DNA from 2 places in the Rugosimonospora acidiphila genome. Region 1 is predicted to be linked to the other one. Evidence: riboswitches for the same ligand, from Rfam matches in the RefSeq annotation. Region 1 holds a riboswitch; the other holds the start of a gene.
The links. A riboswitch is a leader RNA that binds a small molecule or an ion and turns the genes downstream of it on or off. The one in region 1 is predicted to bind cobalamin.

Region 1 (7,046 bases):
GGTGCCGGGCCGGCGGCCGGCGACAGCACGGTGCGGTGGAACTCGTGCCCGGTCACCCGGGTGCCGGCCGGCCCGAGCCAGCTTCCGGTGCGGGCCACGGCGTCGCGGTACCCGAGGGTCAGCCGGTCGCTCATCGCGGCATCGGCCGGCAGCACCCCGCACATCGGGACGCCGTCGAGGCTGCGGGACAGCCAGAGCAGCCCGGCGCACTCGGCCGCGATCGGGGCGCCCCGCCGCGCCAGCTCGGCCACCTCGCCGCGCAGTGGAACGTTCGCGGCCAGCTCGGCCGCGTACACCTCGGGGAAGCCGCCGCCCACCACCAGCGCCTCGGTGCCGTCGGGCAGCTTCTCGTCCCGCAGCGGGTCCACAATGGACACCTCGGCGCCCGCACCGGCGAGCAGCTCCACCGTCTCGGTGTACCCGAAGCTGAACGCCGGCCCGCCCGCGACGGCGACCACCGGATGGCCCGGCACCGGCCGCGGCGCGGCGGGCGACCACGGCCGCACGGCGAGCGGCGGGGCGGCGCGCGCCACCGACAGGACCGCGTCCAGGTCCACCGACGCGGCGATCAGGTCGGCCAGCGCGTCGATCGACGCCATGGCCTCGGGCCGGCGCTCGACCGCCGGCACCAGCCCCAGATGCCGCGACGGGGTGGCGATCGCGTCGTGGCGGCGCAGCACGCCGAGCACCGGCGTGCCGACCTCCTCCAGCGCGGCGCGCAGGATGGCCTCGTGCCGGTCGGAGCCGACCCGGTTGAGCAGCACGCCGGCCAGCCGGATCGCCGGCGAGTAGGCGCGGAAGCCGTGCACCAGCGCGGCGATCGAGCGGCCCTGCGCCGAGGCGTCCACCACCAGCAGCACCGGCGCGGACAGCAGCGCCGCGACCTCCGCCGTGGAGCCGGGATCCCCGCCGCCCAGTCCGGTGGGCAGCTGGCCGTCGCCGGCGAGGGCACCGGGAACGCCCAGCGGCCCGAACGCGCGCCCGTCGTACAGGCCCATCACGCCCTCGATGACGGCCAGTTCGGCGCCGTCCGCGCCGTGCGCGAACAGCGGCCCGATCAGGTCCTCGCCGACCAGGGTCGGGTCCAGGTTGCGGGCGGGCCGGTGGCTGGCCAGCGCGTGGTAGCCGGGGTCGATGTAGTCCGGGCCCACCTTGAAGCCGGCCACCGAAAGCCCGCGCGCCGCGAACGCGGCCAGCAGGCCGGTGGCGACCGTGGTCTTGCCGTGTCCGGACGCGGGCGCGGCCACCACGATGCGCGGCAGGGTCACCATTCGATGCCCTGCTGCCCTTTGCGCCCGGCGTCCATCGGGTGCTTCACCTTGCTCATCTCGGTGACCAGGTCGGCCGCCTCGACCAGTTCCGGCGCGGCGTACCGGCCGGTGACCACCACGTGCTGGCTGCCCGGCCGGTCGGCCAGGGTCGTGACCACGTCGGCGACGTCCACCCAGCCCCATTTCATCGGGTAGGTGAACTCGTCGAGCACGTAGAACCGGTACCGCTGCGCGGCGAGGTCCCGCTTGACCTGCGCCCAGCCCTCGGCCGCCTCCGCGGCGTGGTCGCGCTCGTCGCCGGGGCGCGCCAGCCAGGACCAACCCTCGCCCATCTTGTGCCAGGTGACCGGCGCGCCCTGCCCGGTCGCGGCGTGGCGCTCGCCGAGCGCGCGCAGCGCGGACTCCTCACCGACCCTCCACTTAGGACTCTTTACGAACTGGAACACCACGATCGGCCAGCCGGCGCTCCAGGCGCGCAGCGCCATCCCGAACGCGGCGGTGGACTTGCCCTTACCGGCACCGGTGTGCACGGCCAGCACCGGCGCTCGCCGTCGCTGCCGGGTGGTGAGCCCGTCGTCGGGTACCCGCTCGACCTTCCCCTGCGGCATCAGGCCGCGCTTCCCGTGGCGACGGCGCGCAGGCCGTCGGCGGACAGCTGGTCCAGGCGCAGGTACCGGGCCGACAGCGCGCCGGCCAGCCGGGCGGCCAGGCCCAGGCGTACCGGGCCGGACTCGCAGTCCACCACGACGCAGGCCGTACCCGACAGGGCCGGGGTCACCGACACCGGATCCGGGCCGGCCGTGGCCCGGCCGTCGGTGACCAGGATCAGCAGCGGGCGGCGGTGCGGGTCGCGCCGGCGCGCCGAGGCGAGCACCCGGGCCGCGGTGGTCAGCCCGGCGGCCAACGGGGTACGCCCGCCGGTGGGCAGCTCGCGCAGCCGTGCCGCGCCGATGTCGTGGCTACCGGTGGGCGGCAGGGCGACCTCGGCCGCCTCGCCCCGGAAGGTGACCAGACCCACCTTGTCCCGGCGCTGGTAGGCGTCGCGCAGCAGGGACAGCACCGCGCCCTTGACCGCGCGCATGCGCTGCCGGGCCGCCATCGACCCGGACGCGTCGACCACGAACAGCACGAGGTTGGCCTCCCGGCCCTTGCGCACGCTGGCCCGCAGGTCTTCGGCGCGCAGCACGAGCGGGCCGGTGCGGCCGCGGGCGGCCTGGTGCGGTGCCGCCGCGAGCAGGGTCGCGGCCAGGTGCAGGCCGGTGGTGTGCGGGCCGGGCGGGCGGGCGGAGACGACCCGGCCGGATCGGGTGTACGCGGTGGAGCGCCGACCCTGCGGCGAGCCCGCCCCGGTGCCGGGCACGGCCAGCAGCCGGGCCCGGTACGGCTGGTCGGCCGAGGACACCTGAGTGCCGGCACCGGCGGCGCTCTTCGGCGCCGGGCCGTCGCCCTCCGGGGCACCCCCCGAACCGTCCGGGCCGCCATCCTGCGGGCCGCTGTCCTGTCGGCCACCATCCTGCGGGCCGCTGCCCCGCGGGCCGTTGTCGTCCGGGCCGTTGTCGGGGCCGCCGCCGGAGCCCGGGCCGCCCGGGTCGTCGTCGGGCGGCTGCGGTCCATCCGGCCCATCGGCCGCGTCGGCCGCGTCGCGCATGGCGTCGTCCAGCGCCTGTTCGGACAGCCCCGGCTCGTCGAACGGGTCGCGGCGGCGGCGATGCGGCAGCGCCAGCCGCACCGCGTCCCGTACGTCCTGCTCGTTGACCGCCGGCCGGCCGGCCCAGGCGGCCAGCGCCGTGGCGGTGCGGGCCACGACGATGTCGGCGCGCATCCCGTCCACCTCGAACGCCGCGCATACATGCGCGATGCGGCGCAGCTCGGCGTCGGGCAGCTCCACAATGGACAGCCGTTCGCGGGCCGCCTCGATCCGGGCGGCCAGCTCCGCCTCGGACTGGCCCCAGCGCTCGCCGAAGCCCTGCGGGTCCGCGTCGTAGGCCAGCCGGCGGCGCACCACCTCGGCGCGCTGTCCCGGATCCCGGGGCGCGGCCACGTCCACGGCCAGACCGAAGCGGTCCAGCAGCTGCGGGCGCAGCTCGCCCTCCTCCGGGTTCATGGTGCCGACCAGCAGGAAGCGGGCCGGGTGGCGCACCGAGACGCCGTCCCGCTCCACGTACGCGCGGCCCATGGCGGCGGCGTCCAGCAGCAGGTCCACCAGGTGATCGGGGAGCAGGTTGACCTCGTCGACGTAGAGCACCCCCCGGTGCGCGGCGGCGAGCAGGCCCGGCTCGTACGCCTTGACGCCCTCGGTCAGCGCGCGCTGCAGGTCCAGTGCGCCGACCAGGCGGTCCTCGGTGGCACCGACCGGCAGCTCGACGAGGGCGGCGCGACGGCGCGCCGACGGGGTGGCCGGATCGTGCGGGCCGTCCGGGCACTGCGCCTCCGGACGGGCCGGGTCACAGCCGAACCGGCAGCCGGCCACGGTGTCCACCTCGGGCAGCAGGCCGGCCAGCGCCCGGACCATGGTGGACTTGGCGGTGCCCTTCTCGCCGCGCACCAGCACCCCGCCGATCGCCGGCGAGACGGCGTTGAGCAGCAGCGCGAGGCTCAGATCGGACATCCCGACGACGGCGGAGAACGGGTACGGCGGGATCAAAACCCGCTCACGCGCACGGTCACGCTCAAGCTCCCTCCGCGGGTGTCCACGCCCGCGATACGGTGAAACGACACGAGCGGCCGGAGTGTCCTGGCTCCCGGATCGTCGCTTCTCCCCGGCCTTCCAACCGCTTGCGCCGTCGTGACCACGAGTGGAGAGTCGCTTCCCGGTGACAGTGGCGGGACCGCCTCGGAATCTCACCGAGTTCCTCCACTGCCGCTCCATCAGGCATGCTGCCCGATCGCGGGCCGCGCGTCAACGCGGCGCACGTCTCAGGCCACCTCGGCGGCGCCCGGCCCGCCGGTCCCCTCCACGCCGATCCCGCTGCCGTGAAATCTCGCGGTTGAGGCCCGTCGCGGTGCCGGTGCGACGGCACCGGGCGGCTTGGCCGCCCGGTGCCGGGACGTGAGCGTTCGGGACCGGCCTGGCCGGCGCGTCCGGCGACCAGACCAGTCGCTTACCCGGCTCGGTTACTTGGCGAGGCTCGGTTACTTCGCGAGGCTCGGTTACTTCGCGAGGCTCGGTTACTTGGCGAGGAAGGCGAGCAGGGCCTTGTTGACCTCGTCGGCGTGCGTCCAGAGCAGGCCGTGCGGGGCGCCGTCGATCTCGACGTACTCCGCCTGCGGCAGCGCCTGGTGGAACGGGCGCGCGGTCGCGTCGATCGGCAGGATGTTGTCCGCCGTGCCGTGCAGGATCAGCGCCGGTACGTCGATCTTCTTGATGTCCGCCCGGAAGTCCTCCAGCCAGGTCGGCACCACCTCGGACGACGCGTACCAGGACGCCCCGGCCGCCACGTTCCAGCTGTTGCGCAGCGCCTCCTCGGACAGCCGGGTGCCGAGGTTCTCGTCGGTGTTGTAGAAGTTCTTGTAGAACTGGGTGAACCAGGCGTACCGGTCGGCCGTGGCGGCGGCGATGATGCCGTCGAAGACCTCCTGCGGCACGCCGGTCGGGTTGTCGCCGGTCTTGAGCAGGAACGGCTCCAGGGAGGCCAGGAACGCCGCCTTGGCGACCCGCCCCGAGCCGTAGGTGCCCAGGTAGCGGCCGACCTCGCCGGTACCCATGGAGAAGCCGACCAGCACGGCGTCGGTGACGTCGAGGGTGTCCAGCACGACCTTCAGGTCGGCGGCGAAGGTGTCGTAGTCGTAACCGATGGTGGGTTGGCTGGAGCGGCCGAAGCCCCGGCGGTCGTAGGTGATGACCCGGTAGCCGGCCTTCAGCAGCGCCGCGCTCTGCTTCTCCCACGAGTGCCCGTCCAGCGGGTAGCCGTGGATAAGGACGACGGGCTGCCCCTGGCCGTGGTCCTCGTAGTACAGGTCGATGCTCGCGCTGTTCTCCGAGCCGACGGTGATGAAAGGCATCTGAACCTCCGTTGAACGCTAGAGAACGCTCGTTCTCCGCTCCTTGAGGTAGTGTAGAGAACGGTCGTTCTTGGCGCACTGGCGGGAGCGGGACCAGTCGGGTGAGAGGCGTCACCAACCGCGAATCGGGGACGGAACGTGAGCGAGGCGAGACGAACCGTGAGCGAGGCGAATCGGAGACCGGGCGACGAGGCAGTGCGCGCGGCGGTCCTCGCGGCCGCGGACCGGCTGTACTACGCCCTGGGCATCCAGGCGGTCGGCATGGACGCGCTGCGCGCGGAGACGGGCGTCTCGCTCAAGCGGCTCTACAGCCTGTTCCCGTCCAAGGAGTCCATCGTCGAGGAGGTCCTGCACGGCCGGCACCGGCTGTGGAACGACCTGGTCGAGGACGCGGTCCGGGCGGGCGGCGCCCGGCAACGCCTGGTGGCCATCTACGACATGCTGGCCCGCTGGTTCGACCAGGACGACTTCCGGGGCTGCATGTTCATCAACTCGTTCGGCGAACTGGGCGCCACCTCGCCCCGGATCGCCGAGATCGTGCGCGCGCACAAGGCGCAGTTCCAGGCCCGGCTGACCGAACTCGTGGTCGAGGCCGGCGCGTCCTCGTCGCTCGCCGCGCAGTTGGCGATCCTCGCCGAGGGAGCGCAGACCACGGCCGCGATCGCCGGAACCAGCGACGCGGCCCGGCAGGCACGGGCGGCGGCCGAGGTGCTGATCGACGCGGCGCTGCGGGACCCCGACGCCGAATCCGCGCGCACCGCCCCCGCAAGCACCGCCCCCGCAAGCACCGCCCCCACGGGTACCGCCTCGTAGTGTCCGGGGCCGCCGGTACGGGCGGCATCGGCGCGCGGCGATCCGGGGCCCGGATCACCGACAGCTACGACTCGCTCGATCACCGGGTGTCCGGGTCGGGGACCGCCGGTGCGGTGAGCTTGGCCAGGTGGCGCAGCGAGTTTCTGAGATGCCCGGGGCCGAACGGCGGAAACCGGATGCCCCGCGCCCGGATGAACTGCGGCACCGCCGACCAGTCGTAGGTGAGCGTGACCTCGGTCTCGGGCGGGCCGAGCGGCGCCAGGTCGTAGCGCCAGATCCAGCCGCCGAACTCCAGGTCGCCGTCGCCCTTCTCCTGCCCCGTCAGCCAGCCGACGGCGCGCGGCGGGTCGAACACCTGGACCTTGTTGACCACCTGGTAGTGACCGCCTGGAGGGCCAGCGTGATACATGCTCATCCGGAAGATCTGCCCCACCTCGATCAGCGGCGCCCGGTCGACGGATTCCTGAACCCGGCCGGTGCCGTCGATCGCGGGATGGGTCGTCGGGTCCGCCAGCACCGCGAACACCGCGGCGGGCACTGGCGAGACGGGGACCGCGGGCCGGTTTCCACCGCATCGGGACGCGCGGCCGTGGGGTGCGTGCTCGCCCACGTCTGTCGATAATGACGGGCATGACTCCCCGGTACGACGAGGTCCTCGGCCCGTTGCGCGAGGCGTACGACGCGGGTGCGGCCCGGCGTGACAGCCTCGACAAGCAGCCGTGGAAGCTGGCGGAACGGCAGGCGTTCGGGCAGCGACTCGCGCCGGGCAGCCGGTTGCTGGAGATCGGCGCCGGTACCGGGCAGGACAGCGTCTACTTCCACGAGGCGGGCCTCGCCGTCGTCGCGGCCGACCTCTCGGCGGCGATGGTCGAGCGCTGCCGAGCCAAGGGCCTCAAGGCCCACGTCATGGACTTCTTGCGGCTGGACTTCCCGGCCGGCTCGTTTGACGCGGTCTACGCG
Region 2 (7,046 bases), on a different contig from region 1:
AACGCGTTCAGGAACGCGACCGTGCGGGCGGCGTCGAAGCCGCGGTGGCTCAGCTCCAGCCCACTGGTCAGGATGGTCTCGCCGAGCGCGATGACGAGGAACTGGCGGTACCGCTCGGAGACGTGCTCGCCGGCCAGCCGGAACTCCGCGAGGGGCGTGCGGCCCAGCCCCGGGGTGGGCCAGCGCAGCCGGAGCGCGGCGTAGGCCGCCGCCGACCCGAAGGCCCACAGCAACTCCCCCGCCGTGCCGGAGTAGAAGATGCCGGCGAGCCAGGGCAACGTGGTCGCGGAGTTCCAGAGCAGCGCCCGCCCGGCGGGGCGCCGCAGCGTGAAGTGGCGCGTCACGAGGCCGAGGTAGCCGGTGGTACCGATCTGCGTCGCGGTGTACACCCCGGCGAAGACGGCGCGGGTCGAGCCGTACGCGTGGGGCACGGCGACCGCCATCACCAGGACCCCGGTCATCGCCAGCAGGATCAGGCCCTGGATCGCCACCCGGTCCGGATCGAACATGTCCGCGGCCCACGATGTCAACGTCCACACCCACCACAGCGGCAACAGCAGCACCAGGGTCCGCCCGGCGCCGGCCCAGTCGAGGTGCGCGTCCAGGTACGCGGAGAGCTGGGCGAAGGCGAAGATGTACGCCAGGTCGAAGAACAGTTCCAGGAAGTTGGCGCGCAGGGGCTGCTCCCGGCTGCGCAGCGGGGCGAATTCGGGCCCGCCCCGGCCGGTCCCCTCCCCCGTCCCGCCCGGCGGCATGCCCATCGGCAGGCGGTACCCCGTTCGGGCACCGGCATGCCCTGCCGCGCGGTTGAGGCGGGCGCGGCGGGTGTGGGCCGGTTGGTTGCGGGTAGGCGGGCCCAGAGCGGATTCGGCAGAGCGGAGCGATTATGAGACTGTCCCATTTCCCCCTGCGCGTCGCGATCGGCGCCTTCTTCCTGAATTCCGGGCTGTCCAAGTGGAACCTCGAGGGGCAGGCCGCCGAGGGCATGCACGGCATGGCCGCCGCGGCGGTACCCCCGTTGGGTCGCGTGCGGCCCGCGACGTTCGCCCGGGTGCTCGCCATGACCGAGATCGCCCTCGGCGGCGCGCTGATCGTGCCGCTGGTCCCGTCCGCGCTGGTGGGCACCGGACTGTGCGGGTTCGGCGGCGGGCTGATGCGGCTGTACTGGTCGACGCCGGGCACCCACCAGCCGGGCAATCCCCGGCCGACGCAGCAGGGTATCCCGCTGGCCAAGGATTCCTGGCTGGTCGGCGCCGGGTTGACCCTGCTGCTGGACGACCTGATGGGCAGCCGGCGCGCACGCCGCGACCAGAGCACCCGGCGCGCCGGTGACTATCATGGCCACCGGCGGGCCGTCCGCAACGGCCACCACAAGTCACGGTCCCTGCGGCCGTCGCATCACGAGGGATGCCGATGCGCGTCAACCGGATGAGCACCTCGAGGACCAACCAGTCCGGCTCGGCGCGTCTGGCGCCGCGCCACGACCCGGACCAGTTGGCCAACCAGGGCGGCTCGGCGCGTCTGGCGCCGCGCCACGACCCGGACCAGTCGCGGGCGGCCGGAGGCCGGCGCGCGTGACCACCCTGATCCTGCTGCGCCACGGCCAGAGCGAGTGGAACTCGAAGAACCTGTTCGCCGGCTGGGTGGACGTCGACCTGACCGACGCCGGGGTGCGGCAGAGCCTGCGCGCCGGCGAACTGCTCCGCGAGCAGGGGCCGCCCCCGGACGTGGTGCACACCTCCGTGCTGCGCCGCTCGGTGCGTACGGCCGCCATCGCGCTGCACGAGGCGGACCGGTCGTGGATTCCGGTGCGGCGCTCCTGGCGGCTCAACGAGCGACACTACGGCGCGCTGCAGGGCCGGGAGCGCACGGCGGTACGGGAGCGCTACGGCCACGAGCAGTTCATGCTGTGGCGCCGATCATACGAGGTGGCCCCGCCGCCGCTGGCCGACGACGACGAGTTCAGCCAGGCGTCCGACCCGCGCTACGCGGACCTGCTGGGTGAGCTGCCGCGTACCGAGTCGTTGCGGGACGTGACCGCGCGGTTGCTGCCGTACTGGCACGACGCGATAGTCCCCGACCTGCGTGCCGGGCGCACCGTCCTGGTCTGCGCGCACGGTAACTCGCTGCGCGCGCTCATCAAGCACATGGACCGGCTGTCCGACGACGACTTCGTCGGGCTCAACGTACCCACCGGCGTGCCGTTGCGCTACACCCTGGACGAGGCCACGCTGCGACCGACCGGACCGGCGCGGTACGCCGACCCGCGGGCGGCGGCCGAGGGCATCGCCGCCGTGGCGGCGCAGGGGCTCGACGCCGCCGCCGTGGCGGCGCAGGGGCTCGACCCCGCCGCCGTGGCGGCGCAGGGGCTCGACACCGGCGACGCCGGCCACTGACCGCCGCCGCCCCGGCGCCGAATTCGCCAGCGGTGGCTTCGCGTCACCCTCACCGACGGTTCGCCGACGTTACGGCGGCGGCGAATCATTCCCACTCCCGCCGACAATTCGGCTTTTTCCGTTGACTCGGGCTGCTGCCTCGGCACGCTGATTTTCCGATTCGCCCGGCGCGACGCGCCCGACGCCCCATTCACCTCGAAGCCACCAGGTGGGTGGGCGTTAGGCTTCGGTTCGGAGTCGAAAAGAACGGCGTGCGCAGCGTGCCGATCAACGGCCGCCACAAGCGACACATGTCTCGGTAACGCACGCGTTTCCGCGGGGAAGGCACGACAATGTCCGGTTCCGCCACACGGTCCTGGGAGGGCATAACCATCCCGGCGCCTGGCAACTATCTTCTCGATCAGGCGCACAAGCGGATCGGATTTCTGGCCCGACACATGATGGTCAGTCCGGTACGCGGCGAGTTCACCGAGGCGACCGCCCGGATTGTCGTCGCCGAGGATCCGTTGCAGTCCTCGGTCAGCGCCACCATCTGGGCGGCCAGCGTCCGCACCGGCCACGCCGAGCGGGACACGCACCTGGTCAGCCCGGACTTTCTCGATGTCGGTCAGTATCCGACGCTGGATTACCGCAGCACCGGCATCAAATGGCAGGGCAACAACGACCCGATTTTCTACTGGGCCTACCTGCGCAAGCGCGGAGCCACCCCGGGTGAACACGTGCCGCCGCAGCCCAGCCAGACGACTGGACGGTTCGTGCTCGACGGCGAACTGACTATCAAGGGAATCACCCGTCCGGCCCAGCTACAGGTGGAGTTCGGTGGGGCGCGGACCGACCCGTACGGCAACAATATCTTCGGGTTCACCGCCACTACCGAAATCAACCGGGAAGACTACGGACTGATCTGGAACGTGGCGCTGGAAAGCGGCGGCGTTCTGGTCGGCCGGACCGTACGCATCGAAATCGCGGGCGAGGCGATTCACCAGTCCTGAGGCGGACTCATCACATTCCGGCACCCGTGTTGTTGATCACCGGGGCGGTGCGTTGCTCCGCCCCGGTGCCACCGATAGCCTGTCGACGCCGTGGTGTTCGGGAATCCGGTGTGAAACCGGAGCGGCCCTCGCCACTGTGAACAGGATGCACCGGCCCGGCCGCGGCGACGCGGCAGCCACTGGACGCGAGTCTGGGAAGGCGGGCCGGCGAGTCGCATGCGACACCTGTCAGCCAGGAGACCGGCCACGGCAACGCAAGAGCCCTACTCCACGAGGTGCTGGAAGAGGTTGCCATGGGGCTGCCCGCTGAACCGTCTCTCCGTCCGTCCAAGCGCGTGCGCGACTGGCGCGAGATAGTCATCCTGCTCGCGGTCATCGCCGTCATGAACCTCGTGGCGTGGACCGTGCTGGCCACGCTGGTCACCCCGAAGCACCTGCAGATCGGCACGAAGGTGTTCGGTCTGGGCATCGGCGTGACCGCCTACACGCTGGGCATGCGGCACGCCTTCGACGCCGACCACATCGCCGCCATCGACAACACCACCCGCAAGCTGATGGCCGACGGCAGGCGGACGGTGTCCGTCGGATTCTGGTTCGCCCTCGGGCACTCCACCGTGGTGGTGCTGCTCGCCACCGGCATCGCGGCGGGCGCCCGGTTCGTGGCCGGCCTCACCAATGACAACTCCGCCGCCCGGGCCGACCTCGGCGTGGTCAGCACCAGCGCGTCCGGGCTGTTCCTCTACCTGATCGGCATCCTCAACCTGATCGCGCTGGTCGGCATCGCCCGGGTGTACCGCCGCGCCCGCGCCGGTGACTACGACGCCACCGCGCTGGACGGCGCGCTCGACGCGCGCGGGCTGGTCGCCCGGCTGCTGCGCCCGCTGATGCGGTCGGTGCGCCACCCGGCCCAGATGTACCCGATAGGTCTGCTGTTCGGTGTGGGATTCGACACGGCCACCGAGGTGACCCTCCTGGTACTGGCCGGCAGCGGCGCCGCGGCCGGGCTGCCCTGGTACGCGATCCTGGTGCTGCCGCTGCTGTTCACGGCCGGCATGAGCCTGTTCGACACGCTCGACGGTGCCTTCATGAACGTCGCCTACCGCTGGGCCTTCGCCAATCCGGTTCGCAAAATCTATTACAACCTCACCATCACCGGGCTGTCCGTCGCGGTGGCCCTGCTCATCGGCACCATCGAACTGGTCGGAGTGCTGCACGACCAGCTGCGCTGGCGCGACCCGGCCACCAACTGGATAGCCGGGCTGGACCTCAACAACGTCGGCTTCATCATCGTGGGCCTGTTCGTACTCGTGTGGGCGGTGGCCATCGGATACTGGAAGGTGGGCCGCGTGGAGCACCGCTGGCGGGCACCGGCCGGCGAGCCCGAGCCCTCGGGCCCGAATCCACTGGCCTGACGGCGAGCCAGCGGTGCGCCGGACCCCGCATGGGGGCCGGGCGCACCGCTGGCTGTGCCGCACCCGTTGGCTGTGGCGTGCCGCTGGCTGTGGCGTGCCGGTGTTAGCCGACGATGGCCTTCACCGGTACCCGGGTGAACGTGATGTTCGCGTTCGCGTTGGTCTCACCGGTCTCGTACAGGTCCCCGACCGTGTTGTTGTCCAACTGGACCAGGTCGGAGTAGGCGGCGGGCAGGCCGGTCAGGTCGTACGGGGCCGACCAGGTGACCCCGGCGTTGGTGCTCGACCGGATGCCCATCACGGCGCGGAAGGTCGGGTCGGCCGGGCCGGAGTAGAGCAGCACCGAGTTCGGGCCGGTCACCTGCAGCACGCTGCCCTCGACCACCGGGGTGGTGATGGTGTCCTGCGGGTGAAGCGGGCTGACCAGAGTCGCCCCGCCGTCGGTCGAGTAGCCGTCGACCCGGTTGCCCGCACCGGTACCGTTCTGGTCCCGGCTGTTGATGTACACCCGCCCGTCCGTCAACTGCGTCAGGGTGCTCTCGTTCGGGTTGCTGAACCCCTCCGTGGTGTCATCGGTGTACCCGATGTGCCACGTGGCGCCGTGGTCGTCGCTGTAGAAGTCGTTGCCGCCGTAGTACTGGCTCTCCGCACCGGTGTCGGTGGAGCCGGCCGCCGGGGCGACCGAGTTGTTGGCCGGCACCACGAGCCGCCCCTTGTGCGGGCCCTGGGTCAGCACGGTGGCGTGCCCGGGACCGGTGGCGTACCAGCGCCAGTTCGGCAGCTTCACCTCGCTGGTGATCTCCCGGCGGGCCGACCAGGTGACCCCGTCGTCCTTGCTGGTCTGCACGAACACCCGCCGGGTCTGATCGGCGGTCACCTGACCGGCGAGGATCTGCGCCTCGGTGACGGAGGCCGCGTTATAGCAGGTGAGCAGCACGATGTTGCCGGTGGCCGGGTCCACCACCGGAGCGGGGTTGTCGGCGGTGTCGTCGCCCGCCTCGGCGGCCACGGACAACGGACCCCAGGTGCAGCCGCCGTCGCTGGAGCGCTTCTCGACGACGTCGATGTTGCCGGAGTCGGCGGACGAACCGACCCGGCCCTCCGCGAACGCGACCAGGGTGCCCTTCTTGGTGGCCACCACGGCGGGGATGCGGAAGCTCGAGTAGCCCTCGGTACCGGCGACGAAGGGCACCGACGAGGTGCACTTGGCGGCCTTCGCCGGCGCGGCCGTCGCCGGACCGTCGGGCGCGGCGAGCAGGTAACCGCCCGCCAGGACCGCGGCGGCGGCGATGGCGCCACCCACGATCCGCGGCCTTGTCGCGGTGAATCGCATGGAAGTCTCCTTCAAATCGGTTGGACGCGTACGGGACTGGGCCGAGCGAACAGGCCCCAGGTGATTCAAGAAACGCCCGCCCAGCGATAGGCAACGGGCGACGGGCACCGGGCGACGGGTCACGCCGCCCGGCACACCACGAGCGGGTCAGCGTGTGCCGACGATGGCCTTCACCGGTACCCGGGTGAACGTGATGTTCGCGTTGGCGCTGGTCTCACCGGTCTCGTACAGGTCCCCGACCGTGTTGTTGTCCAACTGGACCAGGTCGGAGTACGCGGCCGGCAGGCCGGTCAGGTCGTACGGGGCCGACCAGGTCACCCCGGCGTTGGTGCTCGACCGGATCCCCATCACCGCACGCAGGGTCGGGTCGGCCGGACCCGAGTAGAGCAGCACCGAGTTCGGGCCGGTCACCTGCAGCACGCTGCCCTCGACCACCGGGGTGGTGATGGTGTCCTGCGGGTGCAGCGGGCTGACCAGAGTCGCGCCGCCGTCGGTCGAGTAGCCGTCCAGCCGGTTGCCCGCACCGGTACCGTTCTGGTCCCGGCTGTTGACGTACACCCGCCCGTCCGTCAACTGCGTCAGGGTGCTCTCGTTCGGGTTGCTGAACCCCTCCGTGGTGACGTCGGTGTACCCGATGTGCCACGTCACGCCGTGGTCGTCGCTGTACAGGTCGTTGCCGCCGAAGTATTTGTCCTCAGCGCCGGTGTCGGTCGAACCCGCCGGCTGGGCAACCGAGTTGTTGGCCGGCACGACCAACCGTCCCTTGTGCGGGCCCTGGGTCAGCACGGTGGCGTGCCCCGGGCCGGTGGCGTACCAGCGCCAGTTCGGCAGCTTCACCTCGGAGGTGATTTCCCGGCGGGCGGAGAAGGTCACGCCGTCGTCCGTGCTGGTCTGCACGAACACCCGCCGGGAC

Region 2: another riboswitch for cobalamin. It lies ahead of nicT (Nickel transporter NicT); the one in region 1 lies ahead of ABEA87_RS30975 (putative cobaltochelatase).

Annotation. Positions count from the first base shown of each region.
Region 1 covers NZ_BAABJQ010000024.1:20,054-27,099, forward strand. The annotation lists gene ABEA87_RS30965 (cobyrinate a,c-diamide synthase) at 1-1,271, opposite strand, end outside; gene cobO (cob(I)yrinic acid a,c-diamide adenosyltransferase) at 1,265-1,879, opposite strand; gene ABEA87_RS30975 (putative cobaltochelatase) at 1,879-3,915, opposite strand; cobalamin riboswitch at 3,977-4,151, opposite strand; gene ABEA87_RS30980 (alpha/beta fold hydrolase) at 4,440-5,273, opposite strand; gene ABEA87_RS30985 (TetR/AcrR family transcriptional regulator) at 5,433-6,086, shown strand; gene ABEA87_RS30990 (SRPBCC family protein) at 6,166-6,624, opposite strand; gene ABEA87_RS30995 (class I SAM-dependent methyltransferase) at 6,708-7,046, shown strand, end outside.
Region 2 covers NZ_BAABJQ010000013.1:154,996-162,041, reverse strand. The annotation lists gene ABEA87_RS22255 (low temperature requirement protein A) at 1-761, opposite strand, end outside; gene ABEA87_RS22250 (DoxX family membrane protein) at 887-1,432, shown strand; gene ABEA87_RS22245 (hypothetical protein) at 1,429-1,578, shown strand; partial or broken gene ABEA87_RS22240 (phosphoglyceromutase) at 1,575-2,309, shown strand; gene ABEA87_RS22235 (YceI family protein) at 2,729-3,388, shown strand; cobalamin riboswitch at 3,463-3,651, shown strand; gene nicT (Nickel transporter NicT) at 3,664-4,800, shown strand; gene ABEA87_RS22225 (sialidase family protein) at 4,904-6,133, opposite strand; gene ABEA87_RS22220 (sialidase family protein) at 6,281-7,046, opposite strand, start outside.